One region of the Lactobacillus sp. B4015 genome, then DNA from elsewhere that is predicted to be linked to it. Evidence: riboswitches for the same ligand, from Rfam matches in the RefSeq annotation. Region 1 holds a riboswitch; the other holds the start of a gene.
The links. A riboswitch is a leader RNA that binds a small molecule or an ion and turns the genes downstream of it on or off. The one in region 1 is predicted to bind lysine.
Positions count from the first base shown of each region.

Region 2: linked by a shared signal. The riboswitch ahead of J3U71_RS02095 (ABC transporter substrate-binding protein/permease) and the one ahead of lysA (diaminopimelate decarboxylase) in region 1 are both predicted to bind lysine.

Region 1 covers NZ_JAFNOY010000006.1:37,123-48,247, reverse strand. The annotation lists gene J3U71_RS07165 (aminotransferase class I/II-fold pyridoxal phosphate-dependent enzyme) at 1-146, opposite strand, end outside; gene dapB (4-hydroxy-tetrahydrodipicolinate reductase) at 165-926, opposite strand; gene dapA (4-hydroxy-tetrahydrodipicolinate synthase) at 926-1,849, opposite strand; gene J3U71_RS07150 (N-acetyldiaminopimelate deacetylase) at 1,872-3,011, opposite strand; gene dapD (2,3,4,5-tetrahydropyridine-2,6-dicarboxylate N-acetyltransferase) at 3,016-3,726, opposite strand; gene lysA (diaminopimelate decarboxylase) at 3,739-5,046, opposite strand; lysine riboswitch at 5,150-5,327, opposite strand; gene J3U71_RS07135 (aspartate kinase) at 5,495-6,847, shown strand; gene dapF (diaminopimelate epimerase) at 6,869-7,852, shown strand; gene J3U71_RS07125 (CAP domain-containing protein) at 7,903-8,694, shown strand; gene J3U71_RS07120 (alpha/beta hydrolase) at 8,870-9,766, shown strand; gene J3U71_RS07115 (AraC family ligand binding domain-containing protein) at 9,845-10,273, shown strand; gene J3U71_RS07110 (helix-turn-helix domain-containing protein) at 10,310-10,720, shown strand; gene J3U71_RS07105 (MFS transporter) at 10,797-11,125, shown strand, end outside.
Region 2 covers NZ_JAFNOY010000002.1:74,822-85,946, reverse strand. The annotation lists gene asnA (aspartate--ammonia ligase) at 1-447, shown strand, start outside; gene J3U71_RS02115 (NAD-dependent protein deacylase) at 577-1,281, shown strand; gene J3U71_RS02110 (TerC family protein) at 1,394-2,173, shown strand; gene J3U71_RS02105 (DUF488 domain-containing protein) at 2,281-2,655, opposite strand; gene J3U71_RS02100 (DNA-3-methyladenine glycosylase) at 2,699-3,331, shown strand; lysine riboswitch at 3,415-3,591, shown strand; gene J3U71_RS02095 (ABC transporter substrate-binding protein/permease) at 3,703-5,328, shown strand; gene J3U71_RS02090 (amino acid ABC transporter ATP-binding protein) at 5,328-6,077, shown strand; gene J3U71_RS02085 (hypothetical protein) at 6,455-6,856, shown strand; gene J3U71_RS02080 (replication-associated recombination protein A) at 6,912-8,231, opposite strand; gene J3U71_RS02075 (dihydrofolate reductase family protein) at 8,372-9,055, opposite strand; gene J3U71_RS02070 (SLAP domain-containing protein) at 9,314-10,846, shown strand; gene J3U71_RS02065 (SLAP domain-containing protein) at 10,974-11,125, opposite strand, start outside.

The DNA of each region.
Region 1 (11,125 bases):
GTATTTAAATCTGGTTCTCCTAAAGTTAATTTAATTAAACCCGGAATATCATCAACTTTTTGGGCAAACGCACGAATCCCTGAAGGTGGTATTTCGGCCAAGGGCGTGGCAGTTATTGCAGTTAAATCAGCAGCTAAATGAGGCATTTTAATTACTCCTTTTCTTTATAAGATTTTATCTAAACCAACAATTAATTCATCCAGATCCATGATTTTAGCTAATGCTACTTTTACTCCTTGCATGAACGAGGAGCGGTCAAAAGAATCTTGCCTAATGGTCAGGGCTTCGCCTGGTCCACCAAATAAAACTTGTTCATGAGCAACATAGCCCGGTAAGCGAACCGCATGAACGGGAACGCCAGCACAATTGGCACCACGCGCTGGATTATCGTCGCAGCTATCAGCTTGGGGCTGCTTTTTGCGGCTTTGGGCAATTAATTTAGCAGTGGCGCTTGCCGTACCAGATGGTGCGTCAAGTTTATCGGCATGATGCATCTCAATAACTTCTGCATCCGGAAAATACTGAGCTGCTTCTTGAGCAAATTTCATTAATAAAACGGCCGATAGTCCAAAGTTAGGAACAATAATTCCACCCATTTTTTGTTTACGCGCAATTTCTTGTAATTGTTTTATTTGTTCATCACTTAATCCGCTAGTACCAATGATTGGGCGCATATGATGCTCCAAGGCAAACTTCGTATTAGCGTAAACGGCACTTGGAGTAGTAAAGTCAATCCAAACATCCGCACTAAGATTAATATCTGCTAGTTGCGTAAAGCGAGCTACCGAAGCACTCACTTCACCACTAGTCGTTGCATCTGGTGCCAAAACGCCAACTAATTCACAGTCAGGTAGTTGCGCAATTAAGTGGGCAACCTTTTTTCCCATTGAACCTGTTGCACCAGCAAGTAAAATTTTTTTCATGATTAATTCACTCCTAATTCTTTAGGCAAGCGGTTAAACAAAGCCGTTTCATTTAAGCCTAGATGACAGGCTAACTGTTGTTTTTCTTCCTTATTTAAAGTAACGATTGGCAACCGGCATCCCCCAGCAGCTAATCCTTGTGCATTCAAGACCGCTTTTACCGGTGACGGTGACGGATACATAAATAAAGCCTGCATTTTAGGCACTAATTGTCGTTGCAGCTTACCGGCGAGAGCAATATTGCCCCGAGCTAATTCATCATACATTTGCCGCATAACTTGGCCGTAAATGTGGGAGGCAACTGAAATTACGCCATGTGCTCCAAGCGTCTTGGCAGCTAAAGCCTGCACATCCTCACCCGTATAAACCAAAAAGTCATCTGCAGTGTGCTCGATAATATACTCTAAATCTTCCAGTTCCGTGCATTGCTTGACACCGGCAATTTGCGGATTTTGTGCTAATTCCACAATTGTTTCTTTTGCAATCGTAATTCCTGTTCTGCCTGGAATGTTATAAATCATTAGCGGAATTTGCGCTTTTTTGGCTACAGCCTCAAAATGGGCCTTAATGCCACGCTGGTTAGGCTTGTTGTAATAAGGTGCAACCACTAAAGCTAAATCAATTCCAGGAATTTGACTGACCTCTGCAGTAAATTCCGCGGTTTGTGCCGTGTTATTGCTACCCGTGCCAGCGATGACTGGCACACGGCTATTAACTATCTGTGCAAATTTGGTGTAAAGCTGAATTTTTTCATCATGGGTCATTGTGGCTGTCTCACCAGTTGTGCCGCCAATGACAAATCCCCGGCTGCCCGTTTTAAGCAAATGCTCGGTTAATTCTTCTAAGCCAGGATAATCAACCTCACCTTGTTCATTAAATGGTGTAATGATTGCTGTCATTAAGTCTGCTTGCGTAAAATCCGTCATCTTGTTCTTCCTTTCAATAGAGTTACATGTGCTGCTTAAAGAAACCGACAATTGCATCAATTCCGACTTTAATAGCTTCTTCTTGCGGACTAAAAGTTGCCGAATGAAGCTGTGAATCATCCTGCACGCCTAGCCAAAACATGCTGCCCGGAATTTTAGCTAGTAAATAGCCGAAATCTTCTCCCGTCATTGCTGGTTCCGTTTCTTGATAATTAACAGCAGAATCGTTTTTTAAATAGGTAATCAACTGAGCAGATATCTCCGGATCATTTTCAACTGGCCAATAGCCACCCTGATTAATCTCCAATTTAACTTTTGCTTGAAAACTTTGACCAATACCGGCAGTTACTTCGCGTAAACGTTGTTCAATGCGTTCAATCATCGTTTGCGTTAATCCGCGAATTGTTCCTTCTAAACGTGCATGTCCAGCGATTGCGTTTCTAATCGTCCCCGCCTGGATCTTGCCAATCGTGATTACCCCACCGGCAATTGGATCGATGCTGCGGGAAATAACGGTTTGCACTTGCTCAATTAGAGCTGCCGCAGCCACAACCATGTCATTTGCCCGTTGAGGATAAGCTGCATGCCCATCTTGCCCGTATAAATCGATGTTAACTTCTGCTGCTCCGGCAAATAAAGTGCCATTGCGGCAGCCAATTGTTCCAGTAGGCAGATCAGGAGTAACATGAAGTGCAAAAAATTCATCAGGACGCCACTGACCAGTGAAGACCCCTTGCTCATAAGCAAGTTTGCCCCCATTTTTACTCTCTTCGGCTGGTTGAAAAAAGAACAGCAAATTATCTTTTGGCTGGTGCTCACTAAAATAGTTAAGAACACCCAAGGCTACGGTCATATGGATGTCATGGCCACAGGCATGCATTTGACCATCATGTTTTGAAGAAAAAGGCAACCCCGTTTTTTCTGTTACCGGTAAGCCGTCAATGTCAGCACGATAGCCAATGGTTTTAGTGGGATTGCTTCCCTTGACTCTGACTAAAATAGCAGTTGGCAGTTCAGGCACAGTTTTGCATTCCAAATAGTCTTGCCGAAATTGGTGGATAACCTGTAACAAGTACTTTTGCGTTTGTTTTTCTTCTAGGGCTAATTCCGGTATTTGATGTAAATCACGGCGGATTTGGATTAATTGCTCATTTGTTAGCATTGGCTTACAGCTTTCTTAAATCTTGTTCAATCTTGGTCTTACTTGTGGTTTTTTCATCCCGCTGCTTAATAATTTTAGCTGGGACACCGGCTACCACCGCATTTGCTGGCACATCAGCAGTAACAACTGCTCCAGCAGCAATAACTGCGTTATCACCAACTTGAACTCCTTCTAGGACAACGGCATTGGCGCCAACTAAAACGTTTTGGCCGATTCTAACCGGTTTAGCAGAAGCCGGTTCAACCACGCCAGCAATAACCGCTCCCGCACCAACATGAGTATTGGCACCAATAATTGCGCGCCCACCAAGGACAGCATTCATGTCGATCATGGCATTTTCACCGATTTCCGCTCCAATATTGATTACTGCTCCCATCATAATTACCGCATTAGCACCAATACTTACTTGTTGGCGAATCAACGCACCAGGTTCGATCCGGGCCGAAACATTTTTTAAATCCAATAAGGGAACGGCCGAATTGCGGCTACAATTTTCTACTTGATAATCATTGATCTTAGCCGCATTGGTTCTTAAAAACGGCACTAAATCCGCCCAGTCACCGAAAACCACCCCAACATGATCATTTACAAAGGGTCTTACTTCTACTGGCCAGTCTAATTTTGCCAGGTCACCTTTTACATAAACCTTAACTGGCGTTTTCTTGGGTGCATTGGCAATAAAATCAATTATTTCTGTCGCTGACATATTCTTCATTTGAATTCCTCACTATTCTTGATAAAAACGATCATGACTGACTAAATCTTCATTGGTTTCACGTGTAACAACTTCTTGTGCGTGACCATTTTCTGCAAACACAACAGCTGGCCGAGGCACCCGGTTATAGTTCGATGCCATGCTGTAACCATAAGCACCAGTTGCTAGCATTGCAATTACATCACCTGCTTTGGTCGCTGGCAGCGGCAATTTTTTGATTAATAAGTCCCCTGATTCACAATAGCGCCCAGCCAAGTGGACTGTTTCGCTAGGTTGAGCAGCGGGATCACGGGCAAGAAGTGCTTCATAATCAGCTTGGTAAAGAGCCGGCCTAATATTGTCACCCATACCGCCATCTACTGCTACATAGGGCATTAATCCGGGAACATCTTTACGTGCGCCAATCGTATACAAACTGTAGCCCGCGCTACCGACGATTGAGCGACCAGGTTCAACCCAAACAGCTGGAACTTTCAGTTGATATTCTTCAGCTAACTGGCGAAGAGTTGTCACAATCTGTTCAACAAAAGTTCCTAAAGCCAATACTTGGTCTTGGGCGGTATAACGAATACCAAAGCCGCCCCCAAGATTTAAGATTTGGGGCTGATAATCATATTTTTTGGCCCATTCACGGACAAGTTGCATTAGTTTTTTAACTTCAAGCTTAAAGCCGGTCGTTTCTAAAATCTGTGAACCAATATGTGCATGAAGACCAATTAAAGTCATCTGTTCACTAGCCTGTACTTGTAAAAAAGCCTGCTCGGCTTGCCCAGATTTGACGTCAAAGCCAAACTTACTGTCTTCTTGACCGGTCTGATCATATTCATGAGTATGTGCCGTAACGCCGGGGGTAATTCTTAACATGACCTGAATATGACTTTTAGTATCAGCAAGAACTTCCTCAAGAAGTTTAATTTCATGAAAGTTATCCAGAATAATTACGCCAACTTGATTTTGCACCGCCATTAAAAGTTCTGCCCTAGTTTTGTTATTCCCGTGAAAACTGATTTTGCTACTTGGAAAGCCAGCTTTAAGGGCGGTAAACAATTCACCGCCTGAAACGACATCAATATGGCCGTGTTCTTGATTGACCACCTGATACATCGCAATGGTGGCAAAAGCTTTACTAGCGTAACTGATTGCATAATCGATGTGCTGTTTGGTAAAGGCTTGCTGCAAAGCCCGAAACTGTTGCCGAATTTGAGTAACATCGTAAACTACAAGCGGCGTGCCGTATTCACGGGCTAAATCTAGTGCATCAACTCCACCGATCGTTAAGTGTCCTTGATCATTAGTCTCGTAATAATCATCTGCTGGCATCTGGTAACCCTCCGTTTTCTTGAATAAAAAAGGACTCTTTTGTGTGCGCTTAGCATACAAAAGAGTCCTTCAAAAAATTAAAATTAATTATTATCTGGTTCAATTTTGACGAGCGCTCCGCAAATTATTAACTTGCGACAGTCCGTAATCTCTTAAATTACGTCCCAGCCAATTAATTACCGCAATAATTAACGCTTCGGCAACCGCCCCTTTTACTGGTTTCTTAGTTTTTGCAGAAACTCCACCAGCTACTCTTGTTGGTCGCGACCTCTTCGATTAATAAAAATCTTATTATTAATCATAGCCGATGTCAACATTTTTTCATAAATAATTCACTTGCCTAATTTAAACACGCACTAAATCGCCTTTTCGGTTGCAGATTAAAATTAAAATGTTAAAATGCGTTACTATCAAACTTAAAATAATTTAATCAAGCAGGTGATCGAGAATGAAAGTTGTTAAATTTGGTGGTAGTTCTCTGGCAAACGGAGAACAGTTTCAAAAAGTGCTTAATATTATAAATGCTGATCCAACCAGAAAAGTAATTGTTACTTCAGCACCTGGAAAAAGATTTGAGCAGGATACCAAGGTGACTGACTTATTAATTGATTATGCTAAAAAAACGATCAAGCACCAAGACTGTGCCGCAATCGTTCAACAAATTTGGGCTAGATATAGCGAAATTGCACAATTTTTTGATTTAAATCCGGACACAATTGCACCTTTACACCAGGAATTGTGCGACTTACCCACAATTTCGTATCCAGACAATGATTTTCTCATGGCTGCATTTAAAGCCCACGGTGAAAAGCTCAACGCTCAGCTGCTAGCCCTTCTTTTACAACAAAAACATTTTCCGGCGCGCTTTCTCGATCCCCAAGAAGCCGGCTTTTTAGTCAGCAATGTCGCTAATGATGCTCAAGTTCTGGAAGAAACCTACCAAAATCTCTCTCGCTGGCGCGACATACCTGAAATTCTTGTTGTTCCGGGATTTTACGGTGTTACCCCAACTGGCAGCATTGCGACCTTTTCACGGGGTGGTTCAGATATCACCGGCGCAATTTGGGCCCGCGGAACTGCGGCCGACTTGTACGAGAATTTTACTGATGTTAATGCCATTTATGCTGCTGATCCAAGAATTGTGACCAAACCGCACCCAATCAAAATCATGACCTACCGAGAATTACGGGAATTATCTTATGCCGGGTTTTCGGTTTTTCATGATGAGGCACTAATTCCAGCGATTCAAGGTCAAGTATATATCAACGTGAAAAATACTAACCACCCTGAGCTTCCGGGTACGCTAATTGTTCCCGAAAAGAATTTTCATCCCAAAAATATTATTACCGGTGTCGCAAGCTCCAATCACTTTGCCGCTTTATACTTACATCGATATTTACTTAATAAAGAAACTGGTTTTACGTTAAAACTACTAAAAATATTTTACCAGTTTAATATCTCATATGAGCATATGCCATCTGGAATTGACGATTTAACCGTTATTTTTGACAAACGCCAGTTTACTGAAAAACTGCGCCAACAAATGTGCGCCGAAATTAAGCGAGTTCTCCAGCCTGATCAATTAGAATGGATTGATGATTATGCCATCATCATGGTTGTCGGCGAAGGCATGCGTAACAAAATCGGTGCCATGCAAAACATCACTACCCCACTGGCCCAAAGGCACGTTGCAATTCATATGATTAATCAGGGGGCTTCCCGTATTTCAATAATGCTGGGAACTAAAAAAGAGGATGCGGCTGCCGCCGTTACCCAGATTTACCACCAATTTTTCAAATAATTTTCAAGGGAGTTCAAACAAATGGTTTACATGCAAAAAGTTCATGGTTCGCAGAACACTTTTTTCTTACTCGATCAAACACAGTTAAAGCAGACACTTTCACAAGCAGAATTAGTTCGTCTGGCAAAGCAATTGACCAATTCCAAAACGGGCCTATTGGGTGGAGCAGATGGTCTTTTGGTAGTCAGTTCATCAAGCCACCAAAATGTTCTTGGAAAAATGCAGGTTATTAACGCAGATGGGTCAATTGCTTCCATGTGCGGTAATGGTCTTAGGACCGTTGGGCGCTATTTAGCCGAAAAATATCACCAAAATTCGTTTAAAGTTGAGACCCAACAAGCGGATCTCAAGGTGAGTGTTGAACCCGACTGGGCAGAGAACGTCAAAGCGATTAGTGTTGAAATCAGCCCCGTCAGCTTTGCCAAGCAGGATCTATCTTTTGACCAGTTGAATTGCAATCAGCTCATTAATCAAGAAGTGCCCGCTTTTGCCCCGGGCCTAAAGTTTACTGCTGTGGCTGTCCCCAACCCGCATTTAATCAGCATTGTTTCTGCGGAAGTTTTAGCCAGTTCCTTATTAGAAAAACTGGGCACCAAGCTCAATCAACCGAATCCATATTTTCCCGATGGCGTGAATGTCAGCTTTGCCCAAGTGATTGATTCACGGCACCTTTTTGTCCGTACTTTTGAGCGTGGGGTTGGTTTTACTAATGCTTGTGGCACGGGAATGTCGGCCGCCAGTTTAGTATTTGCACTAACGCACCAGCAGGAAAAAGTTTTTAATCACTTACTCACCGTTTCCAATCCAGGCGGCTTCGTTCAAACTAGAGTGCACCAGCAAGAAGATCATTATTGGATTGAGCTCATCGGTAACGCTACAGTCACACATAATATCAATGCTGACGAAAGTTTATTTCACCAGGATTTGCCGGACTTCAGTCTTTTTCAAGTTGAGCAGACCTCAGAAAATGCGGCATATCAAGCCTTTATTTCAAATAATAAATAGTAAGTAAGCTTGCCCTTAAATTCGCAATTTTGTATTTATATAATAATGTTTTGCTTAGCTGCGGAAAGCTTGCGGGCGCACCTAAAGTCCAAGCAGCGGTCACAACTGCCAACATTTCTGCTATGTCGCCGAGTAAAAACGCAGCCAATTTCATGGATTTTATTGCCAAAAAGAAATCACTGACATCTGCGCAGAAAAATGAGGCCAAAAAAGCAGCTAAGTTGCTTAGAACAGGTAAGCTTGGCGCTACAGCGGCCCCTTCTTGGTTTACTACAACTGTCAAATTAGGTAGTCCTGATGATGCAACTAGTGCGGCTAATATTGCTGCATCCCTTCCCAACTTGACTAGTCTTAACCAAAAAAGGGCTAAGCTTGGTGAGAAGCGGCTAAAGATTTCGCTTATTTTAACCGCAATCTCAATGATTGATAGTGACTACCAAAAGCGTGGCGGACTCGCACATCCGCAATACTATCATTATGCTGGTAACCTAGAAAATCTTGCTGCTGGTGGTAATCCAGTTACTATGTGGCTGGGTGAAAAAGCAAACTGGAAGTGGGATGTTAAGAAAACGCCGAGTCTTGCTCGCTATCAATTTGCACCCAATTGGAACAATAAGAAATACACGCACGCTGTTCTAGGAACAAATGGTTACAAAACCGCCGGACATTATACTAATGTCGTTAACAAAAATCATCGGGTGATGGGAATGGCTCACATGACGCAAACCCCTGACTATGGCTATGTTGATGCCTACAATGCTACAAATAAAGGAGCCAAGAGCGCGATTACACTAACTAAATATCGCGCCTTAGTAAAAGAATGGTTAGCTAAAAAAGGATAAAAGCTTTTTAAAGCATTGAACAAAAGTCTGCCAGATTTGGTAGGCTTTTTTTACTAACATTAATTTTAAAAAGGCCTTATCTGCCAGTTTGAGGTGCTTTTCTGGACTTTCTTTTTCTTTTTGATGAAGTACAATGTTTTTAGTAAAGCGATTACATATAAAAGGAGTGCTAGATATGGCAGAACCAGATTATCAAAAATTAGTCAATGATATGCGTAAAGAATTTAAGGAGGGTGATGACAAGCGTGACGCAGGCTTGCCAACCCACATTCCCGAAGTGGAGCGTTTCGATAATATTCCTTATGGCAAGGATCCCAAATATCAGATATTAGATGTTTATTTACCAAGTAAGCGCACCGAGGCTAAATTACCTGTCATCGTCAATATTCACGGGGGCGGCTGGGTTTATGGCACCAAAGAAACATATCAATTTTACTGTATGGCACTGGCTAAAGAGGGTTTTGCCGTTGTAAATGCGAATTATCGGTTAGCTCCCGATGTTGTTTATCCAGGTGAACTTGATGATGTTAATCGCGTTTTTCATTGGGTAGCAAACACTGCTAATGCCCAAAAATACCAGTTTGACCTTGATAACGTCTTCATCGTCGGCGATAGTGCTGGCGGTCAAATGGGAGAACAAATTTTAGCAATTTATACCAATGACAATTACCGCAAATACTTTGGTTATGCGTTACCACAACTAACAATTAAAGCAGCTGCACTTAATTGTGGTGCTTATTTCTTAACGGAAATCAATTCAATCGCAGGAGCACCAGAAGCATATTTCCGGCCAGAAATTCGCTTAACTGAACATGAGCAGCTAAACGTTGAACAATTTTTAACAAAAGACTTGCCGCCAATTTACCTAATGACTTGTACGGATGACTTTTTACGCGACAATGCCTATATGCTTTCGGGTTACTTACATGCTAAGGGCATCTTCCATGAAATTCACTTTTACGGTGATGCTGAGCACCGCCGCGAGCATGTTTTCCATGTGAACCAAAGAGACGAGCTAGCTAAAAAATGTAACTTGGATGAATTAAACTTTTTCCGCAAGTATTTAAATTAGAATTTCATCTCGTTGTAAAATAATGGTTGAACTAACATGGTAGTTCAATCATTTTTTTGACTAAAGGAGGAGTTTCTAGTGCCTGATAAACACGAACTGGTCCAGCTAGATAAACTACCGCTATACATTGAAATTCACCAGCAAAATAATGAGTCAGACGTGGCGCCGCATTGGCACCAAAGTATTGAACTCAGTTTTACCATGCGTGGTCAAATTGCTCACTTTATTATTAACGGTGTCGATCATCATACACATCCAGGCGAGATCTTAGTGATAAATTCCCAAGTTGTTCACAGCGTCCGAAGCAGTACATCCTCTTGCTCGGACTTGATGCTTACCATGCTTTTTCCTTATTCACTGGTTTTACAAGTATTTCCTGAAATGGATCAATATATGATTGACCTTAAACCACTAGCCGAATTATCAGTGGAACAAATCGCTCAATATCACCACTTACAAGCTCTACTTAGCCGCATTACCGAGACAGAGTTAGCTAATGACAGCTAATTCCAAAACTTGGAACTAATAATTCTGAGCTATCAGGTGTTAGAAATTTTACTTAAGTATTTTTTACGGACTCGCGACAATAATAGTCAGCTATCAAGCAATCTATTAATTACTGGGCACTTAAGGCGAGCATTAGATTTCATTCAGGATCATTATCAAGAACCATTTTCATTGCAGGATATTGCAGATAGTTGCCATTTAGCACGACAATATTTACAACGAATTTTTCGGCAAAACATGGGCATTACTTTGGGTAAATATATTAGAAATTATCGTGCTCAACGTGCCTATCAAGAATTATGCGGTACTTCTCACACGCTAACAGCCGTTGCCATGAATAACGGCTTTAGTGGCGTCAGATCATTGAATCGGGCGATGGTCGCTAATTATGGGCAGACCAGTATGCAAATTCGCAAAGGTTCCTCAGCGCCAGATTCAGGCGACTGAAAGCGTTATTTCAAATAGAAAAAGCAAGTATAATATTAACGAAAACGATTTATAGCTGAAGAAATAAGGAGCTAGTATGAAAAAAGTTAATCCAAAATCTGGATTGTTCAAAGTTGCCTTATTATCAATTTCTTTATTATTGATGATAGCGCCTCAAATTTCATCGGTACTGCCATTAATGTACTCATCATTCCCAGATGTCTCACGTGCAGCCGTTGAAACTTTAAGTACTATTCCAAATATTGGAATAGTTGTTGGCTTAGTATTAAGCCCATTTTTAATCAAATTATTGGGTACCAAAACAACCGTAATTACGGGTCTTATTATTGCACTTCTAGCCGGAACTTATCCGATGTATGCCACTGGCTATACCCTAATTTTGGTATCACGTTTCTTACTGGGTGC
Region 2 (11,125 bases), on a different contig from region 1:
GATTTAAGTCCCGAAGAACGTGAGGATAAAATTGCCCAAAAAGAAAAAGCCGTCTTTATTATGAAAATCGGTGACAAACTAAAACGCAGCGGTGAGCCTCATGATGGCCGGGCCCCTGACTATGATGATTGGCAATTAAACGGTGACTTGATTTTCTGGTATGAACCGCTCGACCAGAAGATCGAAATCTCCTCAATGGGTATTCGTGTCAGTCCTGAAAGTTTGCACGAACAGCTGAAAAAGGCTGACTGCCTAGACCGGGAAAAATTGGCATTTCACAAGATGCTTTTAGATGGCAAGCTTCCTTATACTATCGGCGGCGGTATTGGTCAATCTCGTCTATGCATGCTTTTACTTGCTAAGGCACACATTGGCGAAGTGCAAGCAAGTGTTTGGCCCCAAGAAATGATTGAGCAATGTCAAAAGCATCAGATGCAAATTTTGTAATTATGTTTAAATTCACACGTTAAGTTACTATCGTGTGAATTTTTATTTACTAAATAAACCTGGTTTAAAGTAAAAATCTTGTAGTAAACTATCACATAGTAATAATTTTGAGAAAGGTCGAAACATTTTATGATTGATTCACAGCAACTTACTGAACTCAAGGCAGATATTAACGCGGCCAAGCATATCACTTTTTTGACTGGTGCAGGCGTATCAACTCATTCTGGTATTCCGGATTATCGCTCCAAAAACGGTATCTACGACGGCGTGAGTGAGAGCCCCGAGACAATTTTAAGTGCAGACATGCTCTACAATCGACCTGAATTTTTTTATCGGTTCGTTATGGACAACATGTATTTTCCAGAAGCTAAGCCTAATAAAATCCACCAAAAAATTGCCGAAATCTGTAATCAAAAAGGTGAATTAATTACCCAAAATGTTGATGGCTTAGATAAAAAGGCTGGCAATAAGCACGTAACCGAATTTCACGGTAGCTTATACGAAATTTATTGCACCAAATGCCATAAATCAGTTACTTATGCGGAATATGCCGACTCTTTTCGTCACAAAGAGTGTGGCGGCATTATTCGTCCCGGAATCGTTTTATACGGAGAAGCAATTAATGGTGATCGGTTAGCTCAGGCAGTTAATGCCATGCAGAATTCTGATCTTGTTATTATTTCCGGTACTAGCTTTGTCGTTTATCCATTCGCTCAACTACTAACATACCGCCAAGCAGGCGCAAAAGTTTGGGCAATTAATAAAACCGCTATCCCGGCAAATGATATATCCGCAATTATTGGCGATGCTCTTGATGTTTTTAGCGCCTTATAAGTTTTTAGCTTAACTAGCTTAGGCTCTTGCAATCAGTAAAACAGTTTACTTATGCTAAAATAGCAAAGCAACGTGACTATCACTTGATTAAACTAGAAAAGAGAACTTTTAAATGGCAATTTTAAAATTGTATGCCCCATTCTTTAGCGCTAATAACTGGCTGCATGTTTTAACTAGCGGTAAAGACTGGCTAATTATTTTAACCTTAATTCTCATGGAATGTCTGCTTTCCGTTGATAATGCCGTTGTTTTGGCAGCACAAACTAAGGTTTTGCCAGATAAGAAGCAACAAGAAAAATCATTATTTTACGGCATGTGGGGTGCCTACATTTTCCGTTTCATTGTAATTGGAATTGGTACATACTTAATTAATTTTTGGGAAATTAAATTGGCTGGTAGTCTCTATCTTTTCTACCTCGCCATTAAGTATTTTTATGATCAGCACCATCCACAAAAAGCCGCAGCCGAAGAAAAGGCTGAAGAAGCCAAAATTGCTAGTCATCGCCCAAAAAAAGGCAAACATTTCCTATCCCTATTTTGGCGGACAGTTATTTCAATTGAAGCGATGGATATCGTCTTTTCAATTGATTCGGTTCTAGCAGCCTTAGCCGTTTCCAGTAATCCGGTCGTCGTTTTAATTGGTGGCATGATTGGGATCTTATGCATGCGAGGTGTAGCTGAGATTATCATCAAATTAATGGATATTATCCCAGAATTGCAGCCAATGGCCTATGTTCTTATTGGGATTATTGCTCTAAAACTGCTAGTTTCATTGCCACCTCTGCACTATGAATTACCTAATACCGTCTTTGCAATAATCGTTTTTGGCGTCTTGCTGTTAACAATTGCGTTTCACTTTATCCGGATTAAAAAGCACGGCCGCAAGCTATAAATTTTGCTAAGGGCAAAACTACAAAATTAAAAAGTTAAGCTGCTTTAATGGGCTTAACTTTTTTATTGGTATTTTTAAGTAAAACAAGGCCGCTATTACTTCATTGTCTACTTGTGCAAATTAACTATTTGCCCTTCAACGTATTCTTTTAAAATCACAGCTTGATTATGCAGTGAGTCCTTTGCTCCGTATAAAAATAAAACATCCTGTTCTTGCAGCTTGTTTTCAACAGTTTTAACAAACTCGGCCCCTGCCGGATTTTCCGCCAATTCTACCAGGTACTTTTGCCTAAACTCAGAAAATTTATTATCATCATGATTGAACCATTTACGTAAAGCAGTTGTCGGTCCAATTTCTTTTGCCCAACAATCAAGGTGCAACACACTTTTACTCTTACCTCTTGGCCACAAACGGTCTACCAAAATACGGTAGCCCTCCGGCTGATCTTGAGCATATACACGGACTAGCTTTATTTTTGTCATTACATTCACCTCAATTATTATTAGTGTACTACTTTAGGAAAAAATGAATTACACAACTTATTTTACTAATCAATCAACCGAAACCATCAGTGCTGACTTAATCGGCCGGCCATTAACTTACCGCAGCAATAACCAGGTACTTGGCGGCTATATTGTCGAAACCGAAGCTTATTTGGGTGTTAAAGATCGTGCGGCACATTCATATGGCGGTCATCGCAGTCTGGCAAATGAAGGACTATATGGCCCCGGTGGAACAATCTATATTTATGCTCAGCGACAATATTTCTTTTTTGACGTAGCAACCAGACAAAAAGATGAACCACAGGGAGTTTTAATTAGAGCAATTGAACCCACCTGGGGAATTGAACAAATGTGTTTAAACCGCTCAGGTAAAAGTGGCATTGCATTAACCAGCGGACCAGCAAAAATGATGCAGGCATTTGGTATTCATGATAAAAAATGGGATTTACATTTTCTTAGTGATTCCCCTTTTACTATTGACCTAAACGACCATCACCGCAAAAATGCCCAGAAAATCGCAACTAGCCCACGCATTGGTGTCAACCAGTCGGAACGCGAATGGGCTAACAAAAAATTGCGCTTTTATGTGGCTGGAAATCCATATGTTTCCCGCATGAAAAAGCGTGACTATCGCTCAGATCATGGTTGGAAATGAGATAATGATAAAATAATCTTTAAATGAAAAGATTGACAAGCCTTTGTTTTTAGCCTATTATTTTTCATAAGTTAAATAATTTCCAATGCAATAGAGGTCGCGACCATTACAAAATTATCTGGAGTGAACGAACACAAAGAAAGATAACGTAAGAATTGTCGCCGAAACAAAAAGATTTTCGTTTTGATGTTTTTGTTGGGCTGCAAAGAGAATATCTTGCAGACTGTCCTGATTAATTCCCAGGGAGCGCTATATGATTTGTCTAAAGATGATTAATTATAACCTCGTTGTTTTGAAGAGCAACGAGGTTTTTGTTTACGCTTTTTATTGTATTGGCTTTATTTGAAACAAGATTTTCGGAGGTTTTCAAAATGAAGTCAAGAAATAAGTGGATTACCGTTCTGCTTTCTATGCTGCTTAGTTTTATTATTGGCAGCAACTTCGACTTTTCTCAAGTTGAAGCAAAAAGTAATAGCGGTGAACTCAAAGTAGCTATGGAGGCCAATTACCAACCATACAATTGGACCCAAACTACTAACGCTAATGGTGCTGTTCCGATCGAGGGGTCAAACGAATACGCCAACGGTTACGATGTGAAGATTGCCAAAATTATTGGTAAACAGCTGCACCGCAAAGTCGTAGTTGTCAAAACCGAGTGGGATGGACTGCTGCCAGCTTTAACTAGTGGCAAGGCCGACCTGATTATTGCTGGGATGAGCCCAACGGCTGAACGGGCCAAGGCAATAAATTTTTCCAATGCTTACAGAAACAGCACTTTTGTTGTTATCACCAAGATTAATAGCAAATACGCTAATGCTAAAACATTAAATGATTTTAAGGGTGCGAAATTAACCGCCCAACAAGGTACTTCGCATTATGCTTTGATTAAGCAATTAAAGGGCGCTAAAAGACAGCCAGCAATGCGCGACTTTGCGGCAATGCGCCAAAGTTTAATTTCAGGAACGATTGATGGCTACGTTGCCGAAGATACCGAATCAACTTCCTTTAAGATGGTTGATCCTGACATTAAGGCGATTCCAATTAGTGAAATGGCCGGGTTCAAGGTTTCCAAGGAAGATTCAACGACTGCTATCGGAATTGCTAAGCCAAACAAGCAGCTGCTAAAAGAAGTCAACCACGTTTTAGGTACAATTCCAAATTCCCAGCGAACAAAGTTAATGACGACGGCCATTAAGCAGCAGCCAAAAACTGATGATAAGAAAAAGGGTAAAAACGGAAAGTCCGAGCCGTGGCTAGTTTCAATGTGGAAGCAATACGGCGGCATGATTTTAAACGGGATTGGCATGACCCTGCTCTTAGCCTTAGTCGGCACCATCGCCGGCTTCTTCATCGGCCTGTTTGTCGGTATCATCAGAACTATTCCAACTCCAACCAGCCAGGGTAAGAAATGGCTCTTAAAAATTGTCAATTGGCTCTTAGCCGTTTACATTGAGATCTTCCGGGGCACGCCAATGATGGTACAGGCCGCTGTAATTTACTATGGCATAGCCCAATTCTGGCACATTAATATTGACCGGACAATTGCTGCGTTAGTCATTGTTTCGATTAATACCGGTGCCTATTTAGCCGAAATTATTCGGGGTGGGATTATTTCAACACCCGAAGGTCAGTTTGAAGCAGCTAGTGCTTTGGGAATGACACATAATCAAAGAATGTGGCACATTATTTTGCCACAAGCAATCAAGAACTGTTTGCCATCAATTACTAACGAATTTATCGTCAATATTAAGGATACTTCCGTTTTGAGCATCATTTCTGTTTCTGAATTATTCTTTGTCGGAACAACGGTTGCCAGTCAAACCTTCAAGTTCTTCCCGACTTACTTAACCATTTCCGCAATTTACCTGTTGTTAACGTTCACGACTACCAGAATCTTCAATTTAATTGAAAAGCACCTGCAGGGTAGCAAAAACTACAACTTAATGGCAAACCAGGTTCAAGTAGGAGCAACAAAAGACACGGAGGCTAATAAATAATGACTGAAACAAATGAAACTATTTTAAGCTTAAAGCACATTCAAAAAGCTTTTGGTGAACATCAAGTTCTGCGTGACATCTCTCTTGATATTAATAAAGGCGAAATTGCTACGATTATTGGACCTTCTGGTGGTGGTAAATCGACTACTTTACGGTGTATCAATTTACTAGAAGAACCAACCGCTGGCAAAGTTATTTTTCACGGTGAAAATGTCCTAGAGCCAAACTATAATCGGAACATTTACCGGGCCAAGGTCGGCATGGTCTTTCAACAATTCGATTTATTCGAAAATAAAAATGTCCTGGCTAACTGCATGGTAGGCCAAGAACTTGTTTTGAAGCGTTCAAAAGAAGAGGCTCGCCAAGTTGCCCTCGCAAACCTAAAAAAAGTTGGCATGGAGCAGTACATTAATGCCCGCCCTAGCCAACTTTCAGGCGGTCAGCAACAACGGGTTGCAATTGCACGGGCGATTAGCATGGACCCAGAGATTTTGCTATTTGACGAACCAACTAGTGCACTTGACCCAGAAATGGTCGGCGAAGTTTTGAGCGTTATGCAAAACTTGGCCACTACCGGTTTAACGATGATTATCGTTACCCATGAAATGGCTTTTGCCCGTGATATTTCCGATCAGATTTTCTTTATCAGTGATGGTGTAATTGCTGAACAGGGCAATCCTGACCAATTATTTAACCATCCGCAAAACGAAAAAACCACGAAGTTCTTAAGTAACTTCCAAAATAATTAAAATTAACAATAAAAAAGACCGAGGAACGATTCGTCCTCGGTCTTTTTAAGCTGAGCGACAGCTTAATATCAACAACCAACTAAAACGTATTGCATACCATCGAGAATTTACCAATTTCGACAAATTGAAATAATACTAGTTTTAGTTTATATTGACTCATTTCCAACAATTTCAACTCAAACACAGACACAATTTAGCAAAATCTTCTTCTTTTGCTTGAAGCCGTCGCAACTTTTACTTAAACTAATTGACGCAAATTATGATAAAAGTTAGAATCTAATTAGAAAAGTTTAATCATATTTGACAATGACCGCGGTCATGTCTGCTAGCAAAAGTAGCAGCCCTAGCTTTTGCAGAAATTAAGTTAGAGAAAAACCATGAAAAAGAACAGCTACAAAATTAGCACCTGGATATTAGGAATTTTATTTATCATTACTTTAGGTGTTCTACTCTATGTAACAAGAAAGCCACCTACAGTTTATGGTGGTTTTGCCAATCATGGCGTTCCTACAAGTTCGGTCAATCCTCATGTTGCGATATCTTTAGGAACCAACGGCAAATATCGGCTTTTCAAAAATGGCAGAGAATTTGATAGTGGTACTTATGAAAATTCAAATGATAACGCCTGCGTTTTGAAATCAAATAATAAAACTGACGGCGTGATGGTCTTAAGCAATCAAAAATCATATTTATACTATCCAGCTATTAAGAAAAAGCTGTTAGTCATCAATAAACTCCCTGGTGAAACACCTATCGAGCCACTGAAAATCGGTAAGTAAAAAACCGCTTTGAACACTGTTTCAAGGCGGTTTTAATATGCTGTTAAATATCTACTTAATCATGTTCTTGGTGCCACTTTTTAATCTGCTGCAGACGCTTTTTAAATCGGTCTTCATGCCCTTGCTCAGTTGGCAAATAGTACTCGTGCCTCTCTAAATTAGGCGGCATGGTCTTCATCGTTGTCAGTTTATCTTGGGTCTGATGAGCGTATTCATAGCCCTTACCGTAATCCAAATCCTTCATCAATTTAGTTGGCGCATTGCGAATTTGGAGCGGAACCGGCTCATCAATTGTTTTTTTAACGTCTTTTTCGGCCGCAAGTCGTGCCTTGTAAACAGCGTTGGATTTTGGTGCTAGCGACAAATAAATCACGGCTTCCGTTAAATGAACATCGCACTCTGGCATCCCTAGGAACTGACAGGCTTGAAAAACATTGATTGCCACGTTGAGAGCATTGGTGTCAGCGAGTCCAATATCTTCACTGGCAAAACGCACGAGCCGCCGCGCAATGTAGAGCGGGTCTTCCCCGCCCTCTAGCATGCGCGACAGCCAATAAATTGCGGCGTTAACATCACTGTTACGCATCGACTTATGCAAGGCGGAAATAATGTTGTAGTGTTCTTCCCCATTTTTATCATATAAAACTGACTTCTGCGTAATCAGCTGTTTTAAACTGGCCATCGTCACCCTGATCGTGTCACCATTTTTTACACCATTCAAAACAGCCATTTCCAAGGTGTTGAGCGCAGTCCGCGCATCGCCATTCGCGAACTTAGCAATTGCCTTAATCTCTTGCTCGTCAATGTTAACTTTAACCTTACCAAAACCATTAGGGTTATTAATGGCATTTTTGAGCAATTTAATAATGTCGGTAACTTCAAGTGCCTTTAAAACAAAAACTTTGCAACGTGACAGCAAAGCTGAATTAACTTCAAAGGAAGGATTCTCGGTGGTTGCGCCAATTAAAGTAATACTGCCACGCTCAACATACGGCAGAAAAGCATCCTGCTGCGCCTTGTTAAAGCGGTGAATTTCGTCAATAAAAACCAGCGTCTTCTGTCCCAACTGGCTTTCTTCTTCAGCTTGCTTCATAATTTTGCGAATTTTCGCAATACTGCTATCAACGGCACTAAAACTGTAAAAACCCGCCTGACTTTGCCGTGCAATAATCTCGGCCAGAGTAGTCTTACCCACTCCAGGCGGGCCCCAAAAAATCATGGAGGAAACCTGATCATGATCAATCATTTCCCGCAAAATCTTACCCGGGCCAAGCAATTGCTCTTGACCAACGAATTCAGTTAAATTTTGCGGCCTGACCCGATTCGCTAGTGGCTCACTAGCTGCATTATTTGCAAATAATGATTCTTGTTTCATCGCTCTATCTTCTCTACTAATTGTAACCAGTTACCTTCATTATACATGGCAGTAGTAGTTTTGCTAACAAAAGATCATTACGAATTTTTTACATAAAAAAGCCCGCATAAGATGCAAGCTAATCTTTTACTCAATTATTTTCAGTTATCTTTTTCAAAAAGTAAATGAACACCGCCGTCAGGTAGCTTTTTTACCATGTCGATTTTGAAGCGGTCATCGATGCGCGTGGCTGTTTCAAAAGCCGCCTTAATCTCTTTGTCCCCATTAACATAGGGCGAGATCACAAGCGAAATTTCATCAACGACATGTTGCTCCAAAAAGACGCCATTAATTCTGGCTCCACCACAAACAGCCAGTGTTTCAATGCCAAAATGCTGCTTTAACTTGACCAGTACTTCCGCTAAATTAAAGTTCTCATCACCAGAAATAATGTAGGGAATATTGAGTGACCGTAAAAAAGCAAGATATTCTTTTTTAGCCTGCCGCGTAACCACCTCAATTGCGTGCATGCGGTGTTGATTATACAAGAAATAATTTTGATTCCAGCCACATTTGCCCTTGCGGTCAAACGCAACTGACCAAGTGTCTGACTTAATGTCAGGTAACCAATCCTGATCGTCAATACCTTCAGGACTGTATTTCGTCAAGTCAATTGTGTCTGGTGCAGCATACATTTGGATTGTGCGCCGGCCGTTACCGTCAGCGTTACTTAAAACAAATAATTCATCACTATAATATTGACCGGATTCAGGACTCTCGGTCTTCCCGTCAATTTTGCCATCAATTGTCACATACATGTGAACAACGACTTTTGCTCTTTGCATCTTTTTGCCTCCTTATTTATTCAGAGCTTAGCACTTCAAGTATTCTTTAAGTCAAGCAGATATTTTTGCCGAGTTAGACAGTAAGTTCTCCTGCACTGACCAAGCAGAAGAGACCGAGTGCTACAACAATTCGAAGAGCCCGTCTTTTTTGGTTTTGATGAAAATATTCCTTTTTCTGCACTATCTGTACCGATTGTTATATTTAAAGACACTTAAGTGAGCTATAATAAGCTTATATAGAAATTTTGCGAGGCTAAAATGATGAAATTAATTAAAAAAATTGGCATTGGGCTGACAGCAACTATTATGGTACTCAGCCCACTATTGCCAAATTTAAGCCAAATGCAAACTGTGCTAGCTACTAAGAAAAAAGCTAAGGCCAAGGGTAAAGTCACCCTGCTAAAAAATGATTATGTTTATGACAAGCTGGGCCATAAGATAAAGCTCAAGCAACTGCCTGGCGGAGGTTATAAAGTGCCAGTCAACTTTACGATTGACTCTAAGAAGGGGTTTGTCACAACAGATGCTGACATAAACGATGATGAGATGGCAAACAGCTATTCTTATTACGGCACTAAGAAAATTAACGGGCAAAAATATTACCAGCTTGCTAATCACTATTACCTTAACGAAGCTGCAGTTTTACTGCAAAACAAGCATAACACCAAAAAGAATAAGCTAGTTTTGGGTCACAACTCAATTGTGTACAATCAAAACGGAACCGCTACGGGGAAAAAATTACCTAAAAATGCCATAGTTGCTTACCAGGGCAAGATTAAAGCTGCCAAAAAGGAACCCAAGTATTTCTTTTACGAAGATGATTGGGCCCGGCATCTGCAAATCAAATACTTGCCAACCCGCCAAATCAAGAAGAAGCAATACTATTCTTTAGGTCGGGGACATTACATTAATGCGGCCAATGTCAGCTACATCAACGGTCACGTTGCACGCTATCATGGAACAGCTACCGCAACCGTTTTGCACAAAACCTATACCACATCAGTTAACTATGTTACTTTTAAGCATAATCTGAAGCCAGGACAAAAAATCAAAGTTGATCTAACCGTGATTCCATATGCAGATGACGGCTTTGCCGGCTATCTTTACCGGCTACATGACCATCATCAGGAATACATTGACCAGTCCAGTATTTCATTGGACAAGAACTTGCCAATCGTTAATTATGAGGATCTAATTTACACCTTTGTTCGACCATTATCAGGTGATAGTGTTGAACTTTACGATACTACTGGAGCAGCAATTAACAAAAAAATCCAAAAACCAAAATACGGCGATCTGACCGTTGACGGCCTCATGTATCTCTGGGTGCCGAGTGAAAACAAGGCCGAGCTATTCTATCATTGTCTAAATTACGATGACCAGAGCGTCTTTGATGATCAGCTACCCGCTGCACCGGAGGAACCAGACAGTGATAAACCAACTAAGAAAAAGTTGTTCTACGGCAATAACCTGCTCAAAGCAAGTGACGTTAAGTACATCAGCGGCCTTAAGTTGAAACCAATCAATTCGGCTAAGGAAGCTGAAAACGACCAAAAGGTGGCTTCAGAAGCGGACAAGCAGGAACTGGTGCAACTATTCAATGACGGTAAAAACAAGTATACCAATAGTCCATACAGTGACCTGCTGGTAAACTATGGTTGTGCACTGGTCAATGCTTCCCTTGTCCTGCGCAATAACAAGGCAACGGTTGCACAGGTTAAGGAAGCAGTTTGGTACATTAAGACAACCATTACCCAGTTTAGAACCATGAGCTATCCGCTGGGTGACTAAACGACTGATAAAACAAAGTCTGCTTTTCCCCTTAGGAAAATAAAAAGAATGTTAATCAAAAAGATTTAGCATTCTTTTTTGTTTTTATTGTTGCCACCAAAGCCGCGGTTCAACAGGACAGATTTTATTATTTAGCAACGTTGACAACCCGAACATAACGATTCTTGGCAATACGGTAGTACGTCTTACCCTTAATCCGGTAAACCTTGCCGTTAATTAAGAAAATTCTCCCCTTTTTGAGCAGTTTCTTAAAAGCTCGTTTACCTTTATGGTTATAGC